DNA from 2 places in the Rhodoferax fermentans genome. Region 1 is predicted to be linked to the other one. Evidence: riboswitches for the same ligand, from Rfam matches in the RefSeq annotation. Region 1 holds a riboswitch; the other holds the start of a gene.

Region 1 (15,891 bases):
GACGATGCGTGAACTGAAGGAGAGGTCGTGTGATCGGAACGGATAGCCCTTCCCGTCAAAACGTTCATGGTGTTGCGAGGCCCAGGTATTGACGGCTCCCAGGCCTGGCACCGTCGACAAAATCCGCTGCGATCAATAAGGATGCTGCCGGATGATGAACCTCTTGACCGATGTCAGCGGGCCGGGCTTGTCGAGGATCTCGGTCGGCGCGGCCGGTATCATCTCGCCCGTGCTTCAGTACTACATGAATTTCATACCCCGCAGCGGCTCACGCGACATGGACAGCTTTCTGCCCGCCGCCGCAGTCGGCTGCCAGATTGAGGTCGGACCGACCTGCGCGATGGCTTCTGTCAAGATGACCAACACCGCACAACTCGCGCTGCGTGGTGATGGTGCGCACGCCATCTCATTCGGCCAGGTGATCCCTGCTGTGCGCGACACTGGCCGTGACGAGCTGGACAAATACAAGGAAATCTCCCACGGCAGTCTCGCCGTCAGCCTCCCCGAGTGCTGAGAACGCCACCCTCGCGCCCCGTGCAGCCCCGCCCGGGCCCCCCCTTCATACCAACCAAGTTACCCACAAAGAGATTCATTCATGAAAAACACGAACCCCACGGCTCTGCAGCGACTGATGCGCCTGAGCCTCATTGCCCAGATCGCGATCGGCCTGGTCCTGGGCATCGCCCTGGCCCTGATCGCACCCGGTGCGACCCCATCCGTCGCGATACTGGGCGACCTCTTCATCTCCAGCCTGAAGGCGGTCGCGCCAGTCCTGGTGTTCATCCTGGTGATGGCCGCCATCTCCAGTCACGAACATGGTCAGCCGACCCATATTCGCCCGATCCTGATGTTGTATGTTGTTGGCACGCTGGCCGCTGCCGCGGTGGCCGTCATCGCCAGCTTCAGCTTTCCAACCACGCTGGTCCTGAGCGCACCGCCGGCCGCTGGCACACCACCGAGTGGCATCGTGGTTGTGCTCAAAAACCTGTTGCTGAGCATATTTACCAGTCCGGTCAAAGCCCTGCTGGAAGGCAACTTCATCGGCATCCTGGCGTGGGCGGTCGCCCTTGGCATGGCGCTGCGCCACGCCAGTGCTGCCACGCGGACGACGCTCAACGACCTGGCCGACGCGGTGACCCGCATCGTGCAGACGGTCATCCGTTTGGCGCCGCTGGGTATCTTTGGTCTGGTCGCTGGCACGCTGGGCGAATCGGGTTTGGGTGCCTTATTGGGCTACGCGCATCTGCTGCTGGTCCTCGTCGGTTGCATGCTTTTTGTGGCGCTGGTGATCAACCCGCTGATCGTGTTCTGGAAGATTCACAGCAATCCTTATCCCCTGGTTTTCACCTGCTTGCGTGAGAGCGGCGTGACCGCCTTCTTCACCCGCAGCTCGGCAGCCAATATCCCGATCAACCTCGCACTGTGCAAGCGTTTGGGCCTGCACGAGGACACCTATTCGATCACCATTCCGCTGGGCGCCACGATCAACATGGCCGGGGCAGCCATCACGATCTCGGTGATGGCCCTGGCCGCCACGCACACACTGGGCATTCATGTCGATGTACCGACCGCGCTACTGCTGTGCGTCGTGTCCTCGTTCGCCGCCGCCGGCGTGTCAGGGGTGGCGGGCGGCTCGCTGCTGCTGATCCCGATGGCCACGTCGCTGTTCGGCATTTCGAACGATGTGGCCATGCAGGTGGTGGCGATCGGCTTTGTCATCAGCGTGATACAGGACTCGACCGAGACCGCCCTGAACTCCTCCACCGATGTGCTGCTCACCGCTGCCGGCTGTACCGCTGAAACGGGTGAACCGTTGCAACTGGCGAGCACAAGTCAACAGCACGGTTGAATTGCCGTGCGGAGAGCGATTGATCGGGCGACGTCAATAAGATCACTTCATTGGCACGCAATCCGGTGCCGTAGGCGAGCGTCACGATCGCCGGACAACGCACCTGAATTTGGGGCGGAATGACTGTTATGGAGCCGCAACCCTAAGTACCCGATTCCGCCACCAACCAGACTTCGGTGGCGTCATGAAATCGGGTGCCCTCGTCCGAGCATCACCGCCGCTCGCCTGCAGGGGATGGGTTGGGGTGGCGGCCGATTTGGCTGCGCCGAAACGTCGTTTTCTGGGCCTTTGGCAGGTTGAGGCCGCCGCCCCAACCCATTCCCAGCCACCACAATCGCCCAAAATCATCTGCCAAGCCGCAAGAGGCATGCAGACAGGGAATCATGGCCAAAACAGCCTCTAGCCCTTATAAATCAAGGGCTACCAGCTATCAAAACAAGATCAAAGCCCCAACCGGTCACAGATCTCCAACACCGCAGCACTCTGGTTCATGGTGTAGAAGTGCAGCGATGGCGCACCACCGGCGCGAAGCTGTTCACACAGGTCGGTTACCACATCCAGACCGAAAGCTTTGATGGAGGCGGTGTCGTCGCCAAAACCTTGCAGGCGCAGCCGGATCCAGCGTGGGATCTCGGCGCCGCAGGCGTCGCTGAAACGCATCAATTGGGTGGAACTGGTGATCGGCATGATGCCCGGCACCACCGGCACCTGCACACCCAGCGCGTCGGCGTCTTCGACAAAACGGAAGTAGGCATCGGCGCTGTAGAAATACTGGGTGATGGCCGAGTTGGCACCGGCCTGCACCTTGCTGGCAAAGGCCTGGAGGTCACTCTCGGGCGACTTGGCCTGGGGGTGGATTTCGGGGTAGGCCGCCACCTCGATGTGGAACCTGTCACCGGTCTCGGCACGGATGAAGGCCACCAGGTCGCTGGCGTACTGGAATTCACCGCCCGCGCCATAACCACTGGGCAAATCACCGCGCAGGGCCACCAGGCGTTTGACACCCATGGCTTGCAGGGTGGCCAGCTGTTCGCGCACACCGGCGCGGGTGGCGCCGATACACGACAAGTGGGACGCGGCTGAGGCGCCTTCGGCCAGGATGTCGCGCACGGTGTTGAAAGTGCCCTCTTGGGTGGAGCCGCCCGCGCCAAAGGTCACCGAGCAAAACTCGGGCTTCAGCGCATACAGGGCCTGGCGCACCAGACGCAGCTTTTCCACGCCTTCAGGGGTTTTGGGCGGGAAAAATTCAATGCTGACAGGGAGTCGTGAAGAAGCGGTCATGACACGCCTTTACAAAGTGGTGTGAACCGCGCTGTCAGCCCAGGGTGGCGGGCAGCGGGTCACAAGATTTCAAGTTACTCAGCCGCACCCGAGCGGCGGGCGCAGATGAAAAATTCGCGGTTGCCGTCACCGCCTGTTATCGATGAATCAAACCAGTGGGTGACCGTGAGGCCCAGCTCGGCACAGCTGTCGCGCAGACGCTGCTCGACCAGGGCATACATGGCTGCGTCTTTGACAATGCCACCCTTGCCGACCTGGCCGGGTTGCAATTCAAACTGCGGCTTGACCAGGGTCAGCAGCGTGCCCCCGGCCTTGAGCAGTGGCACCACGGCGGGCAACACCAGGGTCTGCGAGATGAAGGACAGGTCGGCCACGATCAGGTCAAACTCGGGGACAAAGTCGCTCTCTGCCGATGCGGTGTCGTCGTCCACCTCATGCGGTTCACGCGCTGCCGCGGCTTCGTCGTCCAGGTCGTCGTCTTCCAGATAAAACTGGCCCTCAGCCCCCGTGCTGTCTTGGTAAGCAGCTACCAAATCAGCAGCATCGAGTGCGCGCGCATTGACACCCTCGACACACAACACCCGCGGGTCGGCACGCAACTGGGGGTGCAGCTGGGCAGTGCCCACATCCACCCCCACCACGAACGTTGCGCCGTGTTGCAGCAGGCAGTCGGTGAAACCACCGGTGCTTTGGCCCACGTCCAGGCATTGCAGGCCGGCCACCGACAGGCCAACGTGTTTAAGCGCCGCCTCCAGCTTGAGGCCACCGCGCGACACATAACGTGCCTCGGCGTCGTCCAGCAACTGCAGCTCGGCATCTGGTGGCACATCGTCGCCATTTTTGGCCACCTTGCGCCACACGTCGCCGTGTAACCATTGCACCCCACCCGAAATCAGGCGCTGGGCCTGGGATCGGGTGCTGGCCAAGCCACGTTGCACCAGCAGTTGGTCAATTCGCATACATCTCCAAGTTAAACACCACAGCCTCGCCCTTCAACCGTGGGATACCGTCGAACCGGCTTCGCCGATCGGCTGGTATCGCCCCCTTGAGGGGGAAGCGCCGCAGGCGCTTCGGGGGTGGTTCAATACCGATACGTGTCGGCCTTGTACGGGCCGGCTTTGTCGACGCCAATGTAGGCGGCTTGTTCGTCGGTCAGCTCGCTGAGCATCGCGCCGACTTTTTTCAGGTGCAGGCGTGCCACTTTTTCGTCGAGCAGCTTGGGCAACACGTACACCTTGCCAACCTTGTAGGCCTTGGGTTTGGTGAACAGCTCGATCTGCGCAATGGTCTGGTTGGCAAAGCTGGACGACATGACAAAGCTCGGGTGGCCGGTGCCACAGCCCAGGTTCACCAGACGGCCCTTGGCCAACAGGATGATGCGTTTGGACGGCTTCTTGCCCTTGGCCGGGAAGATCACATGGTCCACTTGCGGCTTGATTTCTTCCCACTTGCATTTGTCGAGCGAAGCCACGTCGATTTCGTTGTCAAAGTGACCGATGTTGCAGACGATGGCCTGGTCTTTCATGGCCTCCATGTGTTTGTAGGTGATAACGTTTTTGTTGCCGGTGCAGGTCACAAAAATGTCGCACTTGTCAGCGGCATATTCGGTGGTAACAACCTTGTAACCTTCCATCGCGGCTTGCAGCGCGTTGATCGGGTCGATCTCGACCACCCAAACTTGAGCCGACAGTGCACGCAGCGCTTGGGCGGAACCCTTGCCCACGTCGCCGTAACCGACCACACAGGCGACCTTGCCCGCGATCATCACGTCCGTAGCGCGTTTGATGGCGTCCACCAGAGATTCGCGGCAACCGTACAGGTTGTCAAACTTGCTCTTGGTCACCGAGTCGTTGACGTTGATGGCGCGGAGCATCAGTTCACCCTTGGCGCTCATGTCGTTCAGACGGTGCACACCGGTGGTGGTTTCTTCGGTCACGCCGATGATGTTTTTCAGGCGGCGGCTGTACCAGGTCGGGTCTTGCTTGAGCTTGGCCTTAATGGCGGCATACAAACAGGTTTCTTCTTCGCTGGTGGGGTTGTCGAGCAACTTGGGGTTCTTCTCGGCCTTGGTGCCCAGGTGCATCAGCAAGGTGGCGTCACCACCGTCGTCGAGGATCATGTTCGGGCCTTCGGCGGCTGTGCCTTTTTTGCCGTCGAATTCAAAAATACGGTGGGTGTAGTCCCAGTAGTCGGCCAGGGTTTCACCCTTGATCGCAAACACCGGCACACCTTGGGCGGCGATGGCCGCAGCAGCGTGGTCTTGCGTGGAGAAAATGTTGCACGAGGCCCAGCGCACTTGCGCGCCCAAGGCGGTCAGGGTTTCGATCAACACCGCGGTCTGGATCGTCATGTGCAGGCTGCCGGTGATGCGTGCACCTTTGAGCGGCTGCTCTTTGGCAAACTCTTCACGGATGGCCATCAGGCCAGGCATTTCGGTCTCGGCGATGTTGAGTTCCTTGCGGCCCCAGGCGGCCAGGCCGATGTCGGCGATCACGTAATCAGGTTTGCTGGCGGCAGGTTTGCTGGCTGCGGGTTTGCTTGCAACAGGTTTTTTAGCGCTCATGGTTCACTCCAAAAGTTAAGGTGACAAGCACCGCCGTGAGAAGTGAATCTGGGAAAAAGACTCACCACACACGAACGGTGGGTGAGCGCCGTTGTGAAACGCTGTGCAAAAAACAACAGCGGGGTCCGAGCCTCACTCAGCATGGTGACAAAACAGCCATCATGTGAGTTGCAACGCTCCTCGGAAGTGCGCGATTATAGGTATTTGGCACACCAGCGCACAGGCTCACCCAGAGGCTCGCAAACTGGCCGGCAAATTGCTAGGTAACCACTCAGTAACTTCTGTGCGTGATTTGTGATTCTCAGCGTGCAAAATAGCCCCTCAAACGAACCCGTTCGTTAAACCACCAAAGGAATGCCCTTGAACACCTCCGCCAAACCCCAAAGCCCCGATATCAGCAAGGACATCAACAGCCATTTGCTGCACACGGTCGGCGCAGATCCCGGGGCTGCGTCGAGCAGCGAGATGATGCAGGCCGTGGCGCAAGTGGCACGGGCGCAACTGTCCGAGCGCTGGGTGCACACCCAGCGGGAAGAACGCAAACACAAGGCCCGACGGGTGGTCTACCTGTCGATGGAATTCCTGATGGGGCGCACCCTGTCCAACGCCCTGGCTGCGCTCAATCTCACCGAGGGTGCGGCGGCCGGAGCGCTGCAACACGCCAAAAACCTGGAAGACCTGACCGGATGTGAACCCGATGCCGCCTTGGGCAACGGTGGCCTGGGTCGCCTGGCGGCCTGTTTCCTCGACTCCATGGCCACCCTCGGCCTGCCCTCGTTTGGTTATGGCATCCGATACGAATACGGCATGTTTGCGCAGGAGATTCAGGGCGGCAACCAGGTGGAATACCCTGACTCCTGGCTCAAAGACGGCACCCCCTGGGAGTTCCCCCGGGCCGAACTCACCTACCCGGTGCGTTTTGGTGGCTGGGTCGCCCATGAGGATGGCAAGGTGGTCTGGAAACATGCGGGTGAAGTGGCGGCCAAGGCCTACGACATGGTGGTGCCAGGGCACGGCACCCACAAAGTCAGCACGCTGCGCCTGTGGAAGGCGGTGGCGCCTGACCACATCGATCTGGGCGCCTTCAACACCGGCGACTACGCCCGCGCGGCGGCGGCCAAAAACGAGTACGAGAACATCTCGTGGGTGCTCTACCCCAATGACAGCACCCCGGCCGGGCGTGAGTTGCGGCTCAAGCAGGAGTATTTCTTTGTCGCCGCATCCATGCAGGATCTGATCAAACGGCACCTGGATGAGCACCACACCCTGGACAACCTGGCGGAGCATGTGGCCATCCACCTCAACGACACCCACCCCGCCATTGGTGTGGCCGAGTTGATGCGTATCTTGTGTGATGAACACGACATGCTGTGGGACAAAGCCTGGGCACTGTGTGGCAAAACATTCTCGTACACCAACCACACCTTGATGCCCGAGGCGCTCGAAACCTGGCCGGTGTCGCTGATCCAGCATGTGCTGCCGCGCCACCTGGAAATCATCTTTCGCATCAACAAGGAGTTTCTGGATCAGGCAGCGCGTTTTCGCCCGGGTGACCAGGAGTTCCTCAAACGCCTGTCGCTCATTGACGAGACCGGTGAGCGCCGCGTGCGTATGGCGCACTTGAGTGTGGTGGGCAGCCATCAGATCAACGGGGTGTCGGCCCTGCACTCTGAGTTGCTGGTGCGCACCATCTTCACCGACTTTGCATCCCTGTGGCCACACCGCTTCACCAACATGACCAACGGTGTGACCCCCAGGCGCTGGCTGGCCCAGGCCAACCCGAGCCTGTCCAAGCTGTTGGATGCCAGCCTGGGCTCAGGCTGGCGGCTTGATCTGAACAAGTTGCAAGGCCTCAAAGAGCACCAGGGTGATGCAGCTTTCAGAGAACAGTTCCGGGCCATCAAGCGCTACAACAAGGTGCGCCTGGCCCATCTCATCAAAGAAACCACCGGCGTGGTGGTCAGCCCCGACAGCCTGTTTGACGTGCAGGTCAAACGTATCCACGAGTACAAACGCCAGTTGCTCAATGTGCTGCACGTGGTGACCCGCTACCAGGCCATTCTGGCCAACCCGGATGCACCCTGGGTGCCGCGCACCGTGATTTTTGCGGGCAAAGCCGCATCGAGTTATGTGGCGGCCAAATCCATCATCCGACTGATCCACGATGTGGGCTTGACCGTCAACAATGACGAACGTATCGGCGACAAACTCAAGGTGGTGTTTATCCCGAACTACGGCGTATCGGTGGCAGAGATCATCATGCCGGGCGCTGATTTGTCCGAGCAGATTTCAACAGCAGGCACCGAGGCCTCGGGCACCGGCAACATGAAGCTGGCACTCAATGGCGCACTGACGATTGGCACCGACGATGGCGCCAACATCGAGATCCGCCAGAACGTGGGGGATGACAACATTTTCATCTTCGGCCTCAAAACGCCGGAGGTGCGTGATCTGCGTGTGACCGGTTATCACCCGCTGAATTATTACGAGGGCAACCCGACACTCAAGGCGGTGCTCAACGCCATTGGTGAAGGGGAGTTTTCGCCCGATGAGCCGGGCCGTTACAGCGCCCTGATCAACTCGCTGGTGTGGGGTGGTGACCATTACCTGCTGCTGGCAGACTATGCGTCCTATGTTGCGACACAGCAACAGGTTGATGGTGTTTACCGCCAACCTGAGCTGTGGAGCCAACGTGCGATTGCCAATGTGGCGGGCATGGGTGTTTTCTCGTCGGACCGCACAATTGGGGAGTATGCTCGCCAAATCTGGCGCGTGACACCAGCCCCCTATTGATCGGGCTGGTGCATCAGAAAGCCAGGCAGCTTGCTGTCTCACGAAAGATTTTTTTATGTTGTCATCCCACGATATCGACCGGGTTTGTCGAGGCAGCCACAGCGACCCTTTCGCCATCTTGGGGCCACACCGCAGCAAAGGGGGCAAGACTTCGGTGCGCTGCTTCCTGCCGTCAGCCAACTCGGTGACCGTGCTCAGCCCGGATGGCGCGCCCCTGGGTGACTTGACGCAGCTACATGCCGATGGCTTTTTTGAAGGCCTGATCAACGCCCGGCGCGACACCCCCTACCAGTTGCAGGTGCAGTGGGCCAGCGGCCTGAGCAGTCGGCTGGAAGACCCCTACCGCTTTCCGTTGGTGCTGGGCGAGATGGATGTCTGGCTGCTGAGTGAAGGCACGCATTTGCGGCCCTTTGAGGTGTTGGGCGCACAGGCCTGCACCATGGAAGGTATCTCTGGCACCCGTTTTGCCGTCTGGGCACCCAACGCATCCCGCGTGAGTGTGGTGGGAGATTTCAATTTCTGGGATGGACGGCGCCACCCGATGCGTTTGCGCCGCGAATGTGGTGTCTGGGAGCTGTTCCTACCCGAGGTGAGCGTTGGTGCCTTGTACAAGTACGAGGTACGCGACCAGCACGGACAAGTATTGCCCGCACGTGCCGACCCGTATGCCCTGCAGTCGGAGTTGCGCCCGGCGACGGCCAGTGTGGTCGGCCAATTACCGGAGATGGTGAGCCCATCCCCGGCACGCAAAGTCGCCAACGCGCTGGATGCGCCGGTGAGTATTTACGAGGTGCATCTGGGCTCGTGGCGACGCGTCACCGAAGATGGCAACCGCTGGCTCAACTGGGATGAACTCGCGGACACCTTGGTGCCTTATGCCAAAGACATGGGCTTCACCCACCTGGAGCTGTTGCCCGTCAGCGAGCACCCGTTTGATGGCTCCTGGGGTTACCAGCCGATCGGGTTGTACGCCCCCACCGCCCGTTTTGGCGATGCGGCGGGTTTTGGCCGACTGGTGGCCCGCTGCCATGAGGCAGGCATCGGCCTGATCCTGGACTGGGTTCCGGCCCACTTCCCGACCGACGCCCATGGCCTGGCCAACTTTGATGGCACCCATTTGTACGAGTACGCCGACCCGCGTGAAGGCTTCCACAACGACTGGAACACCCTGATCTACAACCTGGGTCGCACCGAGGTGCGCAACTTCCTGGTTGGCAATGCCTTGTACTGGCTGGAGCGTTTTGGCGTGGATGGTTTGCGCGTGGACGCCGTGGCTTCCATGTTGTACCGCGACTACAGCCGCCAGGACGGTCAGTGGATTCCCAACATCTACGGAGGCCGCGAAAACCTGGAAGCCATTTCTTTCCTGAAACGCATGAACGAGGTGGTGGGTGTAGAGCGCGAACAGGCCATCACCTTGGCCGAAGAGTCCACCGCCTACCCAGCCGTGTCACGCCCGACCTTTGCGGGTGGCCTGGGCTTCCATTACAAGTGGAACATGGGCTGGATGCACGACAGTCTGGCGTATATGGCGCGTGATCCCATCTACCGACAGCACCACCAGGGTGAGATGACCTTCAGTCTGGTCTATGCGTTCAACGAAAACTTCGTTTTGCCGATCTCGCACGACGAAGTGGTGCACGGCAAGGGCTCCCTGCTGAACAAGATGCCGGGAGACCGCTGGCAACAGTTTGCCAACGTACGCGCGTTCCTCGGCTACATGTTTGGCCACCCCGGCAAAAAGCTGTTGTTCATGGGTTGTGAGTTTGCGCAAGAACGCGAGTGGAACCATGACCAGAGCCTGGACTGGCATCTGCTGGACAACCCACAGCACGCTGGCGTGCAGTGTTTGATGCGCGACCTCAACCACCTCTATCGCGCCACACCAGCGCTCTACCAGCAAGACTTTGTGCCTGCCGGCTTCGAGTGGATCGACCACGCTGACAACCAGCGCTCACTGCTGAGCTTCGTTCGCTGGGCTGCCGATCAAGCCAGTTTTGTGGTGGTGCTGTGCAACTTCACCCCCAACGTCTGGACCGACTACCGGCTGGGCGTACCCCGCCCGGGCTGTTACCAGGAGTTGCTGAACACCGACTGGGCGGCCTACGGTGGCAGCAATGTCTGCGCGCTGGCCACGGGCAACCTGACAGACCCCATTGCCTGGCACGGCAAATTGAACTCCATCACATTGACCATTCCCCCTCTGTCTACGGTGTTCCTGAAATGGACCGCTTAAATACCTCGGCCACACAACTGGGGCAAGCCTGGCCGCTGGGCGCCCACTTTGACGGGAAGGGCATCAACTTTGCCGTGTTCTCCACACATGCCCAAGCGATCGACTTGTGCCTGTTCGACAACCACGGCACCCAGGAGCTGGCCCGACTACGCTTGCGCGGCCGCACCGGTGATATCTGGCACGCCTATCTGCCCAACGCCCAGCCAGGACTGGTCTTTGGTTTGCGGGCCTCGGGCCCCTGGCGACCCGACCGTGGTCACCGCTTCGATGCGTCGAAACTGCTGCTTGATCCTTATGCACGGGAGATTGTGGGTGAGTTCATCTGGGCCGACGAACACTTTGCACCGGATCGGATGCACCCACGCCACCTGGACACCCGGGACAACGCGGCCATGGCGCTCAAGGCGCGGGTTGTGCATGACACCTTCGACTGGCGAGGTGACCGCCCGCCAACGATTCCCCTGGCCAATTCCATCATCTACGAATGCCATGTCAAGGGCTTCACCCAAACCCACCCGGAGATACCGGAGAAACTGCGTGGCACGTTTGCGGGTTTGGGGCACCCCGCCGCCGTCCAGCACCTGAAGACCCTGGGTGTCACCGCCGTCAGCCTGCTGCCCGTGCACTACCACCTCAGTGAAGAGCGCCTGATCGACATGGGCCTGAGCAATTACTGGGGCTACAACACCCTGGGTTTTTTCTGTCCGAACCCCCGCTTGGCCAGCGGGCACGACGGGCAGTCCCCGCGTGACGAGTTCCGCAGCATGGTGCGCAGTTTGCATGCGGCCGGGCTGGAGGTGATCCTTGATGTGGTCTACAACCACACTGCCGAGGCGGACCACAACGGCCCCACACTGAGTTTTCGCGGGCTGGACAATGTCAGCTATTACCGCCTGGTCCCCAACGACCTGAGCCATTACGAGAACTTCAGCGGCTGCGGCAACACCCTGGACATCCGGCAACCCCGGGTGCTTCAGCTGGTGATGGACAGCCTGCGTTATTGGGTCAGCGAGATGCACGTGGATGGCTTCCGGTTTGACCTGGCCACCGTGCTGGGGCGAACCGACAGCGGTTTTTCTGCACAGGCTGCGTTTTTTGCAGCGGTGGCCCAGGACCCCGTGCTGTGTCGCGTCAAGATGATCGCCGAGCCCTGGGACATCGGACCGGGCGGGTATCAGGTGGGCCAGTTTCCGCGTGGCTGGCTGGAATGGAATGACCATTTCCGCGACGGCATGCGGCGTTTCTGGGTGCAGAGTGTGGCCTCACCCCATGCGGCGGGCAGTGGCGGCACCCTGGGCGAATTTGCGATGCGGCTGTGTGGTTCGTCAGACTTGTACCAGGCGCGCCGACGCGAACCCGCCGAGTCAGTCAACTATGTGATTTCTCACGATGGTTTCACCCTGCTGGATTTGCTGAGTTACAACCACCGCCACAACCTGGCCAACGGTGAAAACAACCGGGATGGCCAAGGCAACAACCTCAACTTCAACTGCGGTGAGGAAGGCCCCAGCAACGACGCCCAGGTTCAGCAGCTTCGCCAGTTGCTGCAGCGCGCCCTGCTGGCGACCAACCTGCTGGCGCAAGGTACACCCATGCTGTGTGCGGGTGACGAGCTGGGCCACACCCAGGATGGCAACAACAACCCCTACTGCCAGGACAATGCCACCACCTGGATTGACTGGTCACAGATTGACACCGAGTTGCTGGCATTTACCCGGCATGTGATCAGTCTGCGACATCGCTTGCAGCCTTTCGCCAATGTCTGGTACAGCGGCATTGCCGATGCCGAGGGTATCTATGACCTGTCGTGGTGGAATGCGGACGGCAGCGTGCTGCAGGGTTCAGCCTGGCAGCTGCCTCAGCGCCGCGCCCTGGGCTGCCTGATTGGCAAACCCGGCTCTTCCGGATCACCCTTGCTTTTGCTGGTCAACAATGCGGCTCACCCCGAGCACTTTGTTCTGCCCAGGGGCCACTGGCAAGGTCTGCTCGACAGCAGTCACCCGCTGGGTTTGGCTGACTGGCAGGGCGCAGGAACCTCGGAGCTACCCGTGGCAGCACACAGCCTGCTTCTGCTTCAACAGATCATCGCGCGCAATTGACCACAGCTTGCCAGCGTGGCTGACCGACGCGGCGGCTTCAGGCGGCCAAGTCCAGCCGCTCGAATCCGACACGAGCGCTGGCCGCAGTGATGTGCGCCAGCTTCACCGAAGCCTGTGGGGCGACCCAGTCCCACGAAAAGCGCCATGTCCAGCAACCCGAGGTGGTGCCGGGCACATTCATGCGGTGTTCAGTGCCCAGTTCCAGGATATCCTGGAACTGGCACAGGGACAGACGGGCCACCGACATCGACGCAGCGCGCAGCAAGGCCCATGTCACATCGGCGCCCTCAAGGTCCAGGTAGCGTTGCACAAAAGCCCGCTCATGGTCGCTGCAACTGTCCCACCAGCCCAACACCGTGTCGTTGTCGTGTGTGCCGGTGTAGACCACCGTGTTGGGTTCGAAGTTGTGCGGTAGAAACGGGTGATGCGCATCGCCAGAGAACGCGAACTGCAATACCCGCATGCCGGGAAATCCGGTGCGTTCACGCAGCCGGACCACCGCCTCGGTGATGATGCCTAGGTCTTCCGCAATGATGGGCAAGGGGCCCAGCGCCTGAGTCAGGGCGTCAAAGAGGGCATCGCCGGGACCGTTCTGCCAACGCCCCTTGACGGCAGTCGGCTCGTCTGCCGGGATTTCCCAGTAGTCCATGAACCCCCGAAAGTGATCGATTCGGATCACATCGGCCAAAGCCAGTTGTCGCCTGACACGCTCCACCCACCAGAGGTAGCCGTCAGTCTGCATGGTTTCCCAGTTGTACAGCGGGTTGCCCCAGCGCTGGCCGGTGGACGAGAAAAAATCAGGTGGCACCCCGGCCACCACACGTGGCTGGCCACTGGCATCGAGCAAGTACAAATCAGGGCGAGCCCAACAATCTGCACCATGGTGGGCCACAAAAATCGGCAAATCGCCAACCATCAGAACACCCTTGCTGTGGGCGTAGGACTTGAGGGCTTGCCACTGGCTGTCAAACTGCCATTGCACAAAGCGCCAAAACGCCAGCTCATTGGCGAACTCCAGCCGCGCATTGGCCAGGGCCTGCGGCTCGCGTTGCGCCAAGGGCGACGGCCATTGGGGCCACAGCAGCGGCGCATGGGCTTGATCCAGCGCCATGAACAACGCGTAATCTTCCAGCCACACCTGCTGCGAAGCAATCCACTGCGCCTGCGCTTCATGGTCCTGCGGCGTCGCCCGGGCTACGAACCCGCTGAAAGCTTCGCGCAGTCTGGCCATGCGCCAGGGCAAAACTTCTGGATAGTCCACCTTCACGTCATCAAAGGTCACCTGCAGACTCTCAGCGACTAGCCAGCCGCGGTCTGCCAACGGCTCGAATGCCACCAGCATCGGGTTGCCAGCAAACACCGAACTGCCCATATAAGGCGAAAAACCCGGCCCCACAGGGCCCAAAGGCAGGGTTTGCCACAACGTCTGCCCGGCCTTGTTCAACCAGTCTACAAAATAGTACGCGTTCGGACCCAGGTCGCCTGAACCGTGCGGGCCGGGCAAGGAAGTAGGATGTAGCACCACACCGGCTCGGCGCAGATCCATCAAAGAATTTGGCATTCGCTTGTCCAAACAAAAGAAAACGGGGCTTCTGGCCCCAAACCAGAAACGCCCCTGTCACAGACCAAAAAGCTTACGCGTACAAATGCTGGTACAAAGTCACGTACTGGCGGGCAGCACTTTGCCAACCCAGATCCTGGCGCATGCCGCAGGCACGCACCTTTTTCCACTCAGTCTTGCGGGCATACAGCGCAAAGGCGCGTGCCATGGCGCGCTCCAGCGCTGGCTGGTTGAAGTCGTCAAAGACAAAACCGTTCGCCCGCCCTTCTGCCAGGTTTTCCAGAGAACAATCAACCACGGTGTCGGCCAGTCCGCCAACCCGATGCACCAAGGGCAGACTGCCGTATTTCAGACCGTACATCTGCGTCAACCCACAGGGCTCAAACTGCGAGGGCACCAGTGTGACATCGGTTGCAGCAAAAACCCGGTGGGCATAGGCCTCGTCATAACCAATACGAACCGATACCGCTTGCGGGTATTGCGCTGCCTTGGCCTTGAAAATGGATTCCAGATGCGCTTCACCTGTGCCCAGCAACACCAGTTGCCCGCCCCGCGACAACACAAAATCGAGTGCACCCAACACCAGGTGCAAGCCCTTCTGGCCGGTCAACCGACTGACGATACCAAACAAGGGGGTTTCGGACTGTACGGACAAGCCCAGTTCTTGCTGAAGGCTCGCCTTGCAACGCGCCTTGCCTCCCAGGTGATCCACATCGTAGGTGTCCGTCACATACGGGTCTGTCGCAGGGTTCCACACGGCATCGTCCACCGCATTCAAAATGCCTGACAAAGCCCCTGAGCGTGTGCGTAGCAGGCCATCAAATCCGCATCCCTGTTCGGGGGTTTGGATTTCACGTGCGTAGGTCGGACTGACCGTGGTGATGTGGTCCGCGTAGTACAAGCCCGCCTTCATGAAAGACACCTGGCCATAAAACTCGACGCCGTTGACCGCAAAAGCGGCATGCGGCAAGCCCAATTCGTAGAAGCAGGCCGGTGAAAACACCCCCTGGTAGGCCAGGTTGTGCACGGTAAAAACAGTGGCAACTCGCGGCGAACGATGCGGCATGAAAGCCATGTAAGCCGAGGTCAACCCCGCATGCCAGTCATGGCTATGCACCACCTGCGGTTGCCAGTGCGGATCCAGTCCATGCGCCAGTTGCGCCGCGACCCAGCCCAACAACGCAAACCGCCGGTGGTTGTCGGCGTAGGGCTGCCGCCAGGCATCCTCGTAGGGACTGCCAGGACGCTCGTAAAGATGCGGCAAGTCAATCACGTAAGCATCCAGCTCCAGTGTGCGCAGCCGACCTTGACGAACCTGCAAACGCTCCCCCCAGGGTGCCGTCAGCTCGGCCAGCACCCAGGAGTCGGTCAAATCCGCCAGGATGGCCGGAAAGCCGGGCAACACCACACGCACCTGGCAACCCACCGACTGCAAAGCGCTAGGCAAAGCCCCAGCGATGTCCGCAAGCCCTCCCGTTTTGAGCAAGGGAAAAATCTCGGCACTGACTT
Region 2 (15,891 bases), 1.5 Mb from region 1:
GCTTAAGTGTTTGATCACGGGGCGCATGTTAGGAGGGGTCAAATGGCCTTGGGGGCTTTTCCCGAGAGCGGTAAAAAGACGGGGGTGAACGGTCAAAACAACAGGGTGAACGGAAGCTTGCATTTCGATTCGGTACATTGTTTCAAAAAACTTTATTTCCGTTTCACAATGTGACTATCTTACCTCAAGCTGACAGTATTTTTCTGAAACTCGGCCCGATGCGACAGATGCTCTCTAATTGATATCTATAAACCCTTTTCATGAAAGGGCTACAGCCATTTTTGATATAGAGAACTCCGCCGAACTCCCGCGCCGGAATGGCCGTCAACAACGCCAACAGGCGGCTTTTAGGGCCAGGCGTTCAGCCCAATCAATGACCCTCTGCGGCCGGGGGTCTGCTTTTTTGCAGAGGTCAAGCCTCTGGCCTGTGGCTGGCGGTGCAGGTCAAAGTGTGGGAGGTGACGCTGCTGCATCTGGTGATGGCACAGGCGCCCAGATCACCACACAGGATGGTTGCAAAAGCCGATTTTTGGCAGCAAACACATTCAGCAACATCCACTGCCGGCAGATCCCATGACCTGCCTGAGCCCTGCGGGGACGAGCCAAGAACAGGTGAAGAAGATGCCGCAGGGAGTGACACGCCCGGCGGCCATTGTGCGGACGCTGTTTGACACAGCTGACCACCATTCGCGCTGGTGCGCGACCTCACTCCGACAACAGGGGCCGCATCTCTGGACGCCTGCGGCCTTCATGCTGGTGCCAATAGACCAAAAACGCCTTTGAACTGATGGCCGGGCTGTAGAGGTAACCCTGAAACTCGTCACAACCCAGTTGCGCGAGCTTGTCACGCTGCGCTGCGGTCTCAACAAACTCGGCCACCACCCGCACCCCCTGCTTCTTGCCCAGCATGCCGATGCTCCGAATGATGTCCGATGAAACGCTGTTGCTCATCACGTCCCGGGTCAGACTCCCATCAATCTTGATTGCACTGACCTCAAAACGCTGCATGTACAACAGCGAACTGCTGCCCATGCCGAAGTCATCCACAGACAAATGCACGCCCAGCGCACTCAGCTTTCTGAGTGTGGCATCGGCCTGCGGTGAGGTGGCCAGGGTGCGGCCCTCGGTGACCTCCAGCTCCAGCTCGGACGGGCTCAGGTCAAACCGCGCCAAACACTGCCCCACAAAGGCCGCATAGCTCGCGTCATCCAACTGCACTGGCGACAGGTTGACCGACATACAAATGCCGTCAACGCCCTGGTCTTTCCAATCCTGTAGCGCCGCACAGGCGGTCTCCAGACTCCAGTTGCCAATCCGGTTGATGAGTCGCGTCTCTTCCGCCACATTGATGATCGCCGCTGGCATGATGGCGCCATGCACAGGGTGATTCCAACGCAGCAAGGCCTCCACACCACAAACCCTCCCCCGCACATCATGTTTGGGCTGGTACACCTGAAACACCTGCGGCGTGCCCAGGGCGGCCTCAAAATCGACATGTAATGCCCGCGCAAAATCGCCCAGTTCATCGAATCGGTGGAGAACCTGGCGCCGGGGCGCCTCCAGATGGCACAACTGCACCAAGGCCTGGGTCACCGTGTCTGCCTGAACCCGACTGCGCTCGGCTTGCAGTCGCTTGACAAAAGGCCAATACAAGGCGGTGCTGACCAACACCCCCACCAGCTGTGTGACCACGCCAGCCAACCCACCAGCCACCACATAACCGGAGATGAAGATAGGCGTGCTCCATTTCACGGCATGCCCGGACAACACCAACCAGCCAGCACTGTGTGCCACCAAAGCGATCGAGGCACAGGCCAGCGGCGCCAAGAGGAAGGGCATCAGCAGGATCGGGCTGAAGATGATGGGCAGACCAAACACCAGAATTTCATTGACATTGAATACCGCAGGCACGACCGAGTACTTGCCAAGCCGCCGCAGCTGGGCGTCCTTGCACACCAGCCACATCGCCAGCAGCAGACCATAAGTGGCGCCAGAGCCGCCGAGGTAAGCAAAGGTGTTGACAAAGTTAGCAGAAGCCAAGCGGGCATCAAACACCACATCGGGTTTGGCCAACAAGCCACTGCCAAAGGCTTCCACCAGGATGCCACCATGCAAACCAAGCAACCACAGCAGCTGGTTGACAAAAACAATCAGCAGATTCAGTGCATAAGCCCCACCCTGCCTGAGGAGCTCAAACGCTGGAAGCATCTGCAGCGTATGTGTGAATCCACTACCCAGCTGCGACAGCAGCGCAATCACCAGGGTCGTCACAACACAGACGAACGCAGCCGGGCCCAACTGGTGAAAAGAACGCCTGAACAGCAGGCTGCCGTCCAGTCCCACCAAGCGTGTGAAACCAGGCATCAGCCGAATGTAGACATGAAATACCTCAACCGTGAGGATGCCCGTCAGAATCCCCAACAGCAGTGCTTGGCCCAGCGAGTCTTCGAGGCCCCCCACCAGAAACAACATGCCCACAGAAAAATTCACCAGACACAAGAGATTGACCAGCATGGGCGTCAGCCAGCTGCTTTCCACACGTTTTAATGCCACATAGAGCCGATTGCCAACACACAGCGCCATGCCAAGCCCCATGATGACGCCCAACGAGGCATCCAGCCGGGCGGCCACCTGCAGCCAGGACTCTGTCGGCCGCATCCCCCATGACTGGGGCCAGTCGTTCCATGGAAAGTTCAAGACAATCGTGATGACGACGCGGATGAAGGTAAGGGGAAGCAGCATGACCATGCCATCCCGGCTGGCCGACAGCCACAACTGGGCACGTGTTTTGGCCCGCTCAAGTTTCATGGGTTGCATAGAGGAAAAGTGGCGTTTAAACCGCCCGGACAGTTTTGTTGTTATGCCTGTTCAGGCCGCCGTGAAGTGACTGAGTTTGGCCAGTGCGCAGCACCACGACACCCCGCCCGCCGCTGCGACGACCTCAACTCAAGCACCAACAGACAGTCATTTTAGGTAGCAACACCCCCACACAGAGCTTGGGTTAGAAGCACATAACGTTAACAAAGTCACGCTAAGTTGCAATAGCTGGCGGGCTTTGTCTCGCATCATCTGACATGCGCCTGCGCACGCCATGACGGCAGCTGCGGTCTGGCTGCCAGATGTCATCTGAGCTCGGTTTTACTTGGTATAAAGCGGCATCTACAACCACCACACAAGGTCAGTCTTGTCATGAAAAAAGTTACCTGGGGCGTGCTCAGCACCGCCAAGATCGGTCGCGAAAAAGTCATCCCTGCGATGCAAAAAGGTCAGTGGAGTCAGGTCGGCGCCATTGCGTCGCGCTCGCTGGATGCCGCGCAAAAAGTGGCCACCGAGCTGGGTATCCCCAAGGCCTATGGTTCGTATGAAGAACTGTTGGCCGATCCCGAGATCGAGGCCATCTACAACCCGCTGCCCAACGACCAGCATGTGCCCTGGACACTCGCAGCCGCACGTGCAGGCAAACATGTGTTGTGTGAGAAACCCTTCTCGATGAACGCACAGGAAGCCGAGCAACTACGCGAGGTGGCGGGCCAGGTGCACATCATGGAAGCCTTCATGGTGCGTTTTCACCCGCAATGGCAGCGTGCGCGCGAGCTGGTGCGCAGCGGCGCCTTGGGAGAGCTGCGCACGGTACAAGCGTTTTTCTCGTACTTCAACCGCCAGAGTGACAACATCCGCAACCGCGCCGATGTGGGCGGCGGCGCGCTCTATGACATTGGTTGTTACGCCATCGTGGCCGGGCGTTTTCTGTTTGAGGCCGAGCCACTGCGTGTGATCACGCTGATCGACCGCGACCCGGAGTTCCAGACCGACCGCACCACCAGCGCGATGCTTGACTTTGGCGGCGGGCGGCGGCTCGACTTCACCGTGTCGACCCAATCGGTGCCATTCCAGCGTGTTCAGGCCATTGGCACCAAACAGCGCCTGGAGCTGGTGATCCCGTTCAACGCCCCCCTGGGCGGCACGACAGACTTGTTGCTCGACGATGGCAGCCAGATCGGTGGTGTGTCGGCGCGGCGTGAGACGCTGCCAGCGTGTGACATGTACACCCTGCAAGGGGACGCGTTTTCACAAGCGGTGCGTGGTGAGACTCCCCTGCCCTATGGGCTCGATGACGCGATCTGCAACATGCGCATCATCGACGCACTGTTCAAGTCGGACCAGAGCGGGCAGTGGGAACAGGTCTGAACACCTGAGCAATCGGGTCGCGCTTAGCTGCGGCCCAAACGCAGCCAATCCCAGACGGGTCAGGCGTCCAGCCGCCAGGCCCGTTTACGTTCGTACATTTCCTGGTCAGCCCGTGCGATCAACAGCTCAGCTGTGTCACCGTCCATCGGGTACATCGCCAGACCCACCGCCCCACCGAATCCGGCGCCATCGGGGACCGAGCCCAAATCCACCTGCTGCACCGGCTCGAGCAGGGTCGCCTCCAGCTTCCTACGCACCTGATCCGCCACCTGGCGCGACGGAATGTCATTGATCAGCAGCACAAACTCATCCCCGGCGTAACGCGCCACCACATCTCCGGGACGCACCACCTTGCTCAGGCGCGTGGCAATCTCCATCAGCACCCGGTCACCGGCGTCATGCCCGAGATGGTCATTGATCAGCTTGAAGTTATTCAGATCCACAAACAACAGGGCAAACGACAAGGCGTCCCGCTCGCGACGTTTGTGCTCAATGCGTTGTGTGATGCTGTGCAACAACATCTCACGGTTGCTCAGACCAGTCAGCACATCGGTGCGCAGCCGGTACTGCATCTTGCGGAAGGTGCTGGCCAGCACCCCAATTTCGTCATTGCGATACACCTCCAGCGGTGCCCCCAGGCGCCCCTCGCCCACCAGCTTTGCCGCCTCGGTCAGGCGTTTGATGTCACGGTCCACCCAACCCACAATGCGCCAACCCAGAACCACCGCAGCGATCACCCCCAGCAATCCGATCAAGGCGGTCCGAAAAATATTGGCAGTGATGCCCTGCATGAAATCACTACGCGGGACGGCCACCACGATCAACCAGTACAGGCCTGCCTGGTCCAGCACACGATCAAACGCCATTTCAACCGTCTCGCCGTTCGGCCCGTCAAAAGCCAGCGCACGCGGACCAACACCCAGACTGGCCGACTGAAGCCGATCCCGGACCTGCTGGTAGGCCGCCCGTTGCAAGGGATTGACACTGTCGATGGCCATCAGGCGCTCACTGCCCCCGCCAGGAAGACGTTTGATATTGGGTCCGCTGGAGGAGGCTATCAATTTGCCATCGGGCTCGATGATGAAGGCCACACCATGGCTGCTGATGGGCAGGTTGCTGACAAACAGGTTCAGCCGCTGCAACGAGATGTCGGTGGCCACCACCCCTTGCAATTCACCCTGGGCATCGAGCACCCGCCGGGCACGGGTGGCCACCAGCTCTTCGGTGGTGAAGTCGATGTAGATCGCGCTCCAGGCCGACGACAGACTGCGCTCTGCTGCCTTGTACCAGGGTCGTTCGCGCGGATCAAAAAGCTTTTTTTCGAACGTTTTTGGCCCCAACGCACCATTGATCCCGCTGAAACGGCTGAAACCACGAAACTCATCAGCCCGCAACTTGTAGCGCAGCTCTGCCTCGTCGGAACTCAGCCGCAACAAACCAATGGCCTGCCCATGTTGGTTGCCGTAATAGACAAAGTTGTTGGGGTCGGTGTGTAAAGAGGTGGCGATCCAGAACCGGGTGCGCAAGGTGTCCAACTCGGCGTCAATGGTATCGGGCACCTCCAAGCCTGTGGGAAAAGCCGCCTCCAGCACCGCAGCGGACCCCACCACATGCCTGTTAACAGCCTGGCCCACGCGGGCCACCATCTCCTGCAGCAGATGTTGCGAGACCGTATTCACCGCCTGGCTGCCGGTGCTGTACGACAAGGCGCCCGTCAGCACCACCACACCGACCATCAGGACAGTGAAGGGCACAGTCAGCCACTGACGCAACGTCAACGACGAATACAAGTTCATCCAACAAGCCTCTCAAAGCGGACACAGGTCCGGGTAAGACATTCACACACCACACCACGGCTCAGGGCAAGGACGGGCAGTTTGACAGGGCGCACATCTTACCTGCCAACCCGCTTTGGGGCACCATTGTGTTCAGTTCGCCCAAACCAAGCCATGGCTGGCAAGGGTTGATGCACCATCACACAGGCGGGCGCCCCGACCATCCCGGAGCGGAACTTGGGGCCGCAACACCTTGCGTGTGATGTGAAGGAGCTCGCCGCTAAAATCGGCGCCTTCCAAGGAGCGTTGCAGCGGGCCACACAACCCGTCAGGCTTGGATATACACAACGACGCTCACCTGACTTTATGAATTTCACAGGTGAGTTGCATGTCCGATTTTGTTGTCCCCCCCCTCAAACTGTCCGGCCTGGAGCCTCTGACCATTGGCATCGCCGCAGCGGCTGACGCGGCGCCAAGCGCCACCTTTGTCAACGTGGGTGAGCGCACCAATGTGACCGGCTCCAAGGCTTTTGCGCGCATGATCCTCAACGGTGAGTTCGACCAGGCACTGAGTGTGGCGCGCCAGCAGGTGGAAAACGGCGCCCAGATCATCGACATCAACATGGACGAGGCCATGCTCGACAGCCAGGCGGCCATGGTGAAGTTCCTGAATTTAATAGCGTCCGAGCCAGACATATCAAGGGTTCCGGTCATGATTGACTCCAGCAAGTGGAGTGTCATCGAGGCCGGCCTGCGCTGCGTGCAGGGCAAAGCGGTGGTCAACTCGATCAGCATGAAGGAAGGTGTCGACGCCTTCAAACACCACGCCAAATTACTGCGCCGTTATGGTGCCGCAGCGGTGGTAATGGCCTTTGACGAACAGGGCCAGGCCGATACCTATGAGCGCAAGATCGAGATCTGTGAACGCGCTTACCGCATCCTGGTGGACGAGGTGGGTTTCCCGCCGGAAGACATCATTTTTGACCCAAACATCTTCGCGATTGCCACCGGCATCGAGGAGCACAACAACTACGCGGTCGACTTCATCGAAGCCACCCGCTGGATCAAACAGAACCTGCCGGGCGCCAAGGTCAGCGGTGGCGTCTCGAATGTGAGCTTTTCCTTCCGCGGTAACGACCCGGTACGCGAAGCCATCCACACCGTGTTTCTCTACCACGCGATCCAAGCGGGCATGGACATGGGCATCGTCAATGCCGGCATGGTCGGTGTCTACGACGATCTTGAGCCTATCCTGCGCGAACGGGTCGAAGACGTGGTGCTGAACCGCCGCGCCGACGCCGGTGAGCGCCTGGTCGAGATCGCCGAGACCGCCAAAAGCGGCGCCAAGGACGAAAGCAAAAAACTCGAATGGCGCGGCACACCGGAGCAGCCGGTCACGGTGGAGCAGCGCCTGAGCCACGCCATGGTGCACGGCATCACCGACTTCATCGTCGAAGACACCGAAGAGGCTTACCAGGCCATCGTCGCCAAAGGTGGCCGCCCGTTGCATGTGATCGAAGGCCCGTTGATGGCGGGCATGAGCATCGTCGGTGACCTGTTTGGCCAGGGCAAGATGTTCCTGCCGCAGGTGGTCAAGTCAGCGCGGGTCATGAAGTCGGCGGTAGCGCACCTGATTCCTTATATTGAAGAAGAAAAACGCCGCGACGAGGCCGCTGGCCGCGACGTGCAAACCAAGGGCAAGATCGTGATTGCCACCGTCAAGGGCGACGTGCACGACATCGGCAAAAACATCGTCACCGTGGTTTTGCAATGCAACAACTTTGATGTGGTCAACATGGGCGTGATGGTGCCCTGCCATGAGATCCTGGCGCGCGCCAAGGCCGAGGGGGCCGACATCATCGGTCTATCGGGCCTGATCACGCCGAGCCTGGAAGAAATGCAGTACCTGGCCGGTGAAATGCAGAAGGACGACTACTTCCGCATCAAAAAGATCCCGCTGCTGATTGGCGGCGCCACCACCAGCCGAGTACACACCGCCGTCAAGATCTCGCCACATTACGAAGGCCCGGTGGTTTATGTGCCCGACGCTTCTCGCAGCGTGGGTGTGGCGCAAAGCCTGCTGGGTGAACAAGCCAGCGCCTTTGTGGCCGAGTTGCAGACCGACTACGACAAGGTGCGCCAGCAACACGCCAACAAAAAACAGACACCGTTGTGGCCCTTGGCCAAGGCACGCGCCAACAAGACCCCGATCGACTGGGCGGCCTACCAGCCAACAAAGCCGAAGTTCATTGGCCGACGTGAGTTCAAGAATTTCGATCTGGCGGAACTGGCCCGTTACATCGACTGGGGCCCATTCTTCCAGACCTGGGACCTGGCCGGGCCGTTCCCGGCGATTCTGGACGACGAGGTGGTCGGGGTCGAGGCCAAAAAGGTCTACGCCGACGGCCAGGCCATGCTCAAGAAAATCATCGAAAGCCGCTGGCTCAGCGCCAACGCGGTGGTGGGCCTGTACCCGGCCAACGCGGTGGGTGACGACATCGTGCTCTACACCGACGAAACCCGCAGCACTGTCGCCCTGACTTGGTACGGACTGCGCCAGCAAGCCGCCCGCGAGCAGGAAGACGATGGCAGTTACCTGCCCAACCGCTGCCTGGCGGACTTTGTGGCCCCCAAAGACATTGCTACTGACAACGCAGCATCCAACCCAGAAGATACGAGGGCTACAGGCCCAAAAGGCTTACAAGACCCAGCATCGTCTGGTGTTACATCGCCTCACCTGCAGGACTATGTCGGTGTGTTTGCGGTGACCGCCGGCCTGGGTGTCGAGAAAAAAGAGCAGCAGTTCATCGCCGCCCATGACGACTACAGCGCGATCCTGTTCAAGGCCATGGCCGACCGGCTGGCCGAGGCTTTTGCCGAGTACCTGCACCACCGGGTGCGCACCGATTTGTGGGGTTATGCGCCGTCTGAGGCCCTGAGCCCGCAGGAGCTGATTGCCGAAAAATACAGCGGCATCCGCCCGGCGCCGGGTTACCCGGCCTGCCCCGACCACAGCGTCAAAAAAGAGATGTTTGCGCTGCTGCAATGTGAAGACATTGGCATGAGCCTGACCGAAAGCCTGGCCATGAGCCCGGCCGCCAGTGTCAGCGGCTTCTACATCGGCCACCCGCAGGCCAGTTATTTCAGCGTGGGCAAAATCGGTGACGACCAGTTGCAGGACATGGCACAGCGCCGTGGCCTGGAGGCCAAAGACCTGCAGCGCCTGCTGGCGCCCAATCTGTAAACCTCGCCCACAAACCCCTAGCCTTGTGAAGGACCGCGCAGAATGACACTCGCCAAACTCGCTACCACCCTGAGCACCCTGGCCCTCGGCTTGGGTTGGTGTGCTCCGGTGTTGGCAGCCGACTGGTCCCAGACCGAGGCCCAGGCCAAGGGCCAGACGGTGTATTTCAACGCCTGGGGCGGTGGTGAGGCCATCAACAGCTACATCGACTGGGCGGCCAAAGAGGTGCAGAGCCGTTATGGCGTCACCGTCAAACACGTCAAGATCAACGACGCGGCCGAGGTGGTGAAGCGGATTCAGACCGAGGTGGCGGCGGGTCGCAACAACCATGGTTCGGTGGACCTGATGTGGGTCAACGGCGAGAATTTCCGCAGCCTCAAACAAGCTGGCCTGCTGTATGGCCCTTGGGCAGAGAGTTTGCCCAACTGGGGGCTGGTAGACCTCAACAAACCAGTTCGCAGTGATTTCTCGGTGCCCACAGAGGGGTATGAAACGCCCTGGGGCACCGCGCAGTTGACCTTCATCTCCGACAAGGCAGTCACACCCACGCCACCGCGCTCAGCGACCGAGTGGCTGCGTTTTGCCAAGGCCAACCCGGGCCGGGTGACTTACCCGAAACCGCCGGACTTTCACGGCACCACTTTCGTCAAACAGCTGCTGCTGGAGCTCGCCCCCAACCCGGCGCTGCTGCAACAGGCTGTGACACCTCAGGCCTTTGCCAGCGCCACCCCCGCGTTGTGGGCCTATCTGGACGAGTTGCACAGCTTGGCCTGGCGCGCTGGCAAAAGCTTCCCGGCCAGTGCGGCGGCCATGCACCGGATGCTGGCTGATGGTGAACTCAAGCTGTCATTGACCTTCAACCCCAACGAAGCCGCCAACCTGATCAGCAGCCGCCAGTTACCCCCAACGGCCTACAGCTTCGGCTTCACACGCGGCACCATTGGCAATGTGCATTTCCTGGCCATCCCGTCCAACGCGCGCGCCAAAGCCGGTGCCCAGGTGTTTGCCAACTTCTTGCTCTCGCCCGAAGCCCAGGCACACAAAGCCGACACCCGGATCTGGGGAGATGGCAGCGTGTTGGACCTGGGCAAATTGTCTGCTGGCGTGCAAGCGCTCATGCGCAACAAGGCACCGGGCGCACTGGCAGAGTCCGTGCCGACCCTGGCCGAACCCCATGCCAGCTGGGTTGAGGCGCTGGAGACCGAGTGGCTCAAGCGTTACGGCGCCCGCTGAGCGCCTGGTCCAGGCCACAGAACGCCAGACCGGGTTGGATGGGCCGCCCAGCGTTTGGGCGCAGCCCGTGACAGCCGCATGACCACCCCGATGCCACAGCTCCCGTTGATGGAAACACGCCAGCTGCGCCTTGGCGGGTGGGGCCAGCTGCTGGCACTGACGCTGGTCGGGCTGGTGTTTGTGCCGCTGCTGCCGGGCCTGTACTGGGCACTGGGCCCCAGTTTCAAGATCGTGGTGTGGCAAACCTTGCTGAGTGATCCGCAGTGGTCACAAGCGGTGTCTGCCACGCTGGTGTCGGCGCTGCTGGGCACCTTGCTGGCGGGGCTGATCACCGCCGGGTTGGCCACTCGCCTCTACCCCAGTCCCACCTGGCAGCGCCTGCAGCAGCGCCTGCCTGTGTTGCTGTCTGTGCCGCATGTGGCGTTTGCTGTGGGCCTGTTTTTTTTGATAGCACCTTCCGGTTGGTTGGCAAGGGCTGCAGGCCTGTTTTTATCATGGACCAGCCCACCGGACTGGGTCACGGTGCAAGACCCGTATGGTCTGAGTTTGGCACTGGCGCTGGCACTCAAGGAAAGCTGGTTTCTGCTGTGGGTGCTGGCGGCGCTGCTGGGTGAACAGGCGGTGACACGGCAACTCGCGGTGGCGCGTTCACTGGGTTACAGCCCGGCACAAACCTGGCGCCAGGTATTGTGGCCGCAGCTGCTGCCCCGACTGCGCTGGCCCTTGGCGGCGGCCCTGGCCTACAGCTTGTCGGTGGTGGACATGGCGCTGATTCTGGGGCCGGGCACTCCCCCCACCCTGGCGGTGCTGACCTGGCACTGGCTCAGTGACCCAGATACCAGCGTGCAAGCGCAAGGTGGTGCAGCGGCCTTAGCGCTGTTGCTGTTGTTTGGGGTCATCAGCGCACTGGCCTGTGGCGTATGGTGGCTGCTGCGGCGTTGGCGGGCCTACCCCAGCGGGCAGCGTCGGGCTGATGTGCAACACCCCTGGCCGTGGCAGACACCGCTGTTGGCCATCAGTTATGCGGTGTTGGCTGTGTTGGTACTCTGGTCGGTGGCAGACAGCTGGTTTTTCCCGGCGCTTTGGCCCGATGGGCTGTCCTGGGATGCCTGGCGCAGTGCCAAGCTCGCGCCATTCTGGACCACCCTCTGGCTGGCGCTGGTAGTGAGCCTGCTGAGCCTGCCCGTGGTGCTGATTTGGCTGGAATGGGGGCCACAACGCTGGAACGCGGTGTTGTACCTGCCGCTGATTGTTCCGACACTGCCACTGGTGGCGGCGCAATACGCGGCGCTGTTGCGCTTGCAGCTGGACGCCACGGCGCTGGCGCTGGTGTGGAGCCACCTGCTGTGGGTGTTGCCCTACATGTTGCTCACGCTGGTGGGTACCTACCGGGCTTTTGACGCCCGGCTGATGACCAGTGCCCGTGCGCTGGGTTGCTCGCCACTGCAAGCCTGTTTACGCGTCAAGTGGCCGCTGCTGCTGCGCCCCATGCTGGCGGCCTGGGCGGTCGGGTTCGCAGTGAGTGTGGCGCAATACCTGCCCACGCTGTTTGCGGGCGCAGGACGTTTTGATACGGTCACCACCGAGGCGGTGGCCTTGAGTGCGGGAGGCAGCCGCCAGGTGCTGGCGGTGCAAGCCCTGTTACAGGTGGCGCTGCCTTTGGCCGCGTTTGTTTTGGCAACCACTCTGGCAAGCGCCTGGGGCCGCAACCGCAAGGGGGTGCGCTGAGATGCTCAAAATTGTTGACCTGAACCTGTTTCTGGGGCGCCAAGCGCTGCTCTCAAACTTACATCTGAGTATCCAGCCGGGGGAGATCCTGACGCTGACCGGCGTCTCCGGCTCGGGCAAATCCACCCTGCTGAGCTGGCTGCTCGGGGATCTGGCACCGGCGTTTAACGCCCAGGGGCAACTCTGGCTCAACGACCGCCCTGTGCACAACCTGCCGATTGAGGCGCGCCGCATTGGCATCCTGTTCCAGGACGATTTGTTGTTTGAACATATGAGCGTGGGCCAGAACTTGGCCTTTGCCCTGCCCGCTGGTCAACGCGGCGCAGAACGCCGTGAGCGGGCCGAACAGACATTGGCCGAGGTTGGCCTGGCGGGGTTCCACGACCGCGACCCGGCCACACTCTCAGGTGGCCAGCGCGCCCGGGTGAGCCTGCTGCGTGCGCTGTTGGCGCAACCGCAGGCGCTGTTGCTGGATGAACCGTTTTCGCGGCTGGACGCGGTGCTGCGGGAGCAGTTTCGCAGTCTGGTGTTTGAACAAATCACCCGTCTGGGCATCCCGACCCTGTTGGTCACCCACGACGTGGCCGATGTGCCGCCGGGCGGGCGGGTGTTGGACATCAGCCATTGGCAGCCAGACCATGTTTGACCGTGCCCTGAACGCGCTGCTCAAACGCCCGTTGACAGCGGTCGCCACGCACTTGGTGCGCCGTGGTTGGTCGGCCAATCAACTCACCTGGATCGGTTTTGCCCTGGGCTTGCTCGCACTGCCGCTGATAACGCTGGGCCACCCGCTGTGGGCGCTGGCGGCCATGGCGCTGAACCGGCTGGCGGACGGTCTGGACGGCACGGTGGCGCGCCTGACGCGGCCGACCGACCGTGGCGCGTTTCTGGACATCACGCTCGATTTCCTGTTTTACGCATCGATTCCGCTGGCCTTTGCGCTGGCAGACCCGATGGCCAACGCGCTGCCCGCTGCGGTGCTGATCTACAGCTTTGTGGGCACGGCAGGCAGCTTTCTGGCGTTTGCGGTGCTGGCGGCCAAACGCCAGATCAGCAGCGAGGCCTACCCCAGCAAAGGTTTGTATTACCTGGGGGGCCTGACCGAGAGTGTGGAAACCATGGCCGTGTTCACGCTGATGTGCCTGGCGCCCAGCTGGTTTGCACCGCTGGCCTACGGTTTTGCGGCCTTGTGTGCGCTGACCACAGTGACCCGCATCGTCGCAGGCATCCGCACTTTCAGGCCAGATTGAGCATTCAAGAGGCAGGCATCTGGGGTGGCGTCAGGCTGACTTCAGCGTCCGGCGGTACTGCATGGCCTCGGCCACATGGGTGACCTGGGTGCTGTGTGCACCGGCCAGGTCGGCAATGGTGCGCGCCACCTTGAGCGCCCGGTGGGTGCTGCGTGCCGACCAGCCCAGCCGGGTGGCGGCCACGTTCAAGAACTTGGCAGCAGCCTCGTCCAGCAGCACAAACTGGTCAATTTCCTGCCCCTGCAAGGCCTGGTTGGGCTTGCCCTGGCGGGTGATGGCGCGTTCACGTGCGGCCATACAACGGGCCTGGACCACGGCACTGGCTTCACCCGGCGGCGTCTGCATCAGCTCGTTGGACGTCACGGCGGGCACCTCCACATGCAGGTCAATGCGGTCCACCAGCGGACCGCTGAGTTTGCCCTGGTAACGCGCCACCTGGTCGGGCGTGCAACGGCAGGCCTTCTGGTTGGAGCCCAGGTAACCACAGGGGCAGGGGTTCATCGCACCAATCAGTTGGAAACGCGCCGGGAACTCACTGCGCCGCGCCGCCCGCGAGATGGTGATGGTGCCGGTCTCCAGCGGCTCACGCAGCGCCTCCAAAGCGGCGCGGGGAAACTCCGGAAATTCGTCCAGAAACAAGACCCCGTGGTGCGCCAGCGAAATCTCTCCGGGACGCGGCGGTGATCCGCCACCGACCAAAGCGACAGCACTCGCGGTATGGTGCGGCTGGCAGGTGGGCCGACGCGCCCAGCTGGCCAGCGAAAAACGCCCGCCCAGGCTGGCGACAGCGGCACTTTGCAAGGCCTCATCGGTGGTCATGGGCGGCAGCAAACCGACAAAACGCTGCGCCAGCATCGATTTGCCCGAGCCCGGTGGCCCCATCAACAGCAGGCTGTGGCCACCGGCGGCAGCAATCTCAAGCGCCCGTTTGGCCCCAAGCTGGCCTTTGACATCGGCCAGATCGAGGTAGTCAGCCGCTTGCACACAAGGCACAGAATCGACTCTAGCCCAACCTTCACCTGGCTCAGCTGCTCTGTTTTCTGAAGTGGTCGGTAAAAAATGCTGCACCACATCGAGCAAATGCCGGGCGCGGTACACCTGGGCACTGGGCACCAGGGCGGCCTCTTCGGCGCTCTCGGGTGGCAGCACCAGCTGGGTGACCACACCACTGCCATGCAGGGCCAGGCTCATGGCCAGCGCACCCCGCACCGGGCGCAACTCACCCGACAGTGACAACTCGCCAGCAAACTCCCAGCCCGCCAACGCCGCAGTATCAATCTGGCCACTGGCGCCCAGAATGCCCAGCGCTATGGGCAGATCAAACCGGCCCGAGTCCTTGGGCAAATCGGCTGGCGCCAGGTTGACCACAATTTTTTTGTTGCTCGGAAACTCCAGCCCCGAGTTCTGGATGGCCGAGCGCACCCGCTCACGCGCTTCTTTCACCTCAACATCAGCCAAACCCACCAAGGTGAAACTCGGCAAACCGTTGGCCAAGTGGACTTCGACCGTCACGGCGGCCGCATCCAGGCCCAGCAGGGCCCGGCTTTGCACCAAAGACAGACTCATGAAACCTCCTGACTAAAACGGTGCGCTGTCAACAGGCCACGCATCCGATTGATGCACCATGCTGGTGCTTACTGGTTATTTATACAGATATCTTAACCCACAGATCTCGTGCTGATTTGCAAGGCTCCAGCCAGGCCAATCCGGGCGTCTGGCACGAACCCTGCTTTACTTGCTCGTCAACCCACTTGTTGGAGAGGCCGATGACTCTGAACCCGCCGAGTGTGACCCACTCTTTCCAAGCCAAGGAGAACTCATGAAACTTGTCACTGCAATTGTCAAACCCTTCAAGCTCGATGAGGTGCGCGAAGCGCTCTCCTCCATCGGCGTGCAGGGCATCACCGTTACCGAAGTCAAAGGCTTTGGTCGCCAAAAGGGACACACCGAACTGTATCGGGGTGCAGAGTATGTGGTGGATTTTCTGCCCAAGGTCAAGGTTGAGGCCGCCGTGTCTGACGAGATGCTCGACCAGGTCATCGAAGCCATCGAAGGCGCAGCACGCACCGGCAAGATTGGTGATGGCAAGATTTTTGTCACACCGGTTGAGCAGGTGATCCGCATCCGCACCGGCGAAACCGGCAAGGAAGCGCTCTGACGCCCACTTCTCACTTCACACGAGATCCACAACATGAAAAAACTACTTGCATCCCTTGCGTTGGGCATGAGCTTGTTGCTTGGCGGCACCGTTGCTTTGGCACAAGCGCCCGCCGCCCCCACCTCTGAAGCTGCTGCCACCACCGCTGCACCGGCCGCTCCTGACGCCGCTGCTCCGGCGGCCACTGCGCCTGCCGAGGCACCTGCTGCAGCCGCCGCTGCGGCCCCGGCCGCCGCCGAAGCTGCTGCGCCCGCTGCCGCACCCGCACCTGTTCCAAACAAGGGCGACACCGCCTGGATGATGGTCTCCACCCTG

The links. Region 1 has a riboswitch for S-adenosylhomocysteine ahead of ahcY (adenosylhomocysteinase). Riboswitches for the same ligand answer to the same signal wherever they lie in the genome.
Region 2: it holds a riboswitch for S-adenosylhomocysteine, as region 1 does, so the genes downstream of both, RF819_RS13390 (vitamin B12 dependent-methionine synthase activation domain-containing protein) here and ahcY (adenosylhomocysteinase) in region 1, are expected to answer to the same signal.

What each region holds. Positions count from the first base shown of each region.
Region 1 is NZ_MTJN01000002.1:1,382,015-1,397,905, forward strand. Features, by position in the region: gene RF819_RS06725 (HD-GYP domain-containing protein) at 1-120, opposite strand, end outside; gene RF819_RS06730 (L-serine ammonia-lyase, iron-sulfur-dependent, subunit alpha) at 245-514, shown strand; gene sstT (serine/threonine transporter SstT) at 596-1,849, shown strand; gene metF (methylenetetrahydrofolate reductase [NAD(P)H]) at 2,291-3,130, opposite strand; gene RF819_RS06745 (TlyA family RNA methyltransferase) at 3,205-4,089, opposite strand; gene ahcY (adenosylhomocysteinase) at 4,212-5,693, opposite strand; S-adenosyl-L-homocysteine riboswitch at 5,770-5,881, opposite strand; gene RF819_RS06755 (glycogen/starch/alpha-glucan phosphorylase) at 6,048-8,486, shown strand; gene glgB (1,4-alpha-glucan branching protein GlgB) at 8,542-10,722, shown strand; gene glgX (glycogen debranching protein GlgX) at 10,710-12,821, shown strand; gene malQ (4-alpha-glucanotransferase) at 12,859-14,382, opposite strand; gene glgA (glycogen synthase GlgA) at 14,456-15,891, opposite strand, start outside.
Region 2 is NZ_MTJN01000002.1:2,846,954-2,862,844, reverse strand. Features, by position in the region: gene RF819_RS13405 (EAL domain-containing protein) at 706-2,808, opposite strand; gene RF819_RS13400 (Gfo/Idh/MocA family protein) at 3,190-4,188, shown strand; gene RF819_RS13395 (sensor domain-containing diguanylate cyclase) at 4,248-5,942, opposite strand; S-adenosyl-L-homocysteine riboswitch at 6,256-6,326, shown strand; gene RF819_RS13390 (vitamin B12 dependent-methionine synthase activation domain-containing protein) at 6,352-9,207, shown strand; gene RF819_RS13385 (ABC transporter substrate-binding protein) at 9,250-10,440, shown strand; gene RF819_RS13380 (ABC transporter permease) at 10,549-12,168, shown strand; gene RF819_RS13375 (ATP-binding cassette domain-containing protein) at 12,170-12,814, shown strand; gene RF819_RS13370 (CDP-alcohol phosphatidyltransferase family protein) at 12,807-13,418, shown strand; gene RF819_RS13365 (YifB family Mg chelatase-like AAA ATPase) at 13,449-14,984, opposite strand; gene glnK (P-II family nitrogen regulator) at 15,238-15,576, shown strand; gene amt (ammonium transporter) at 15,610-15,891, shown strand, end outside.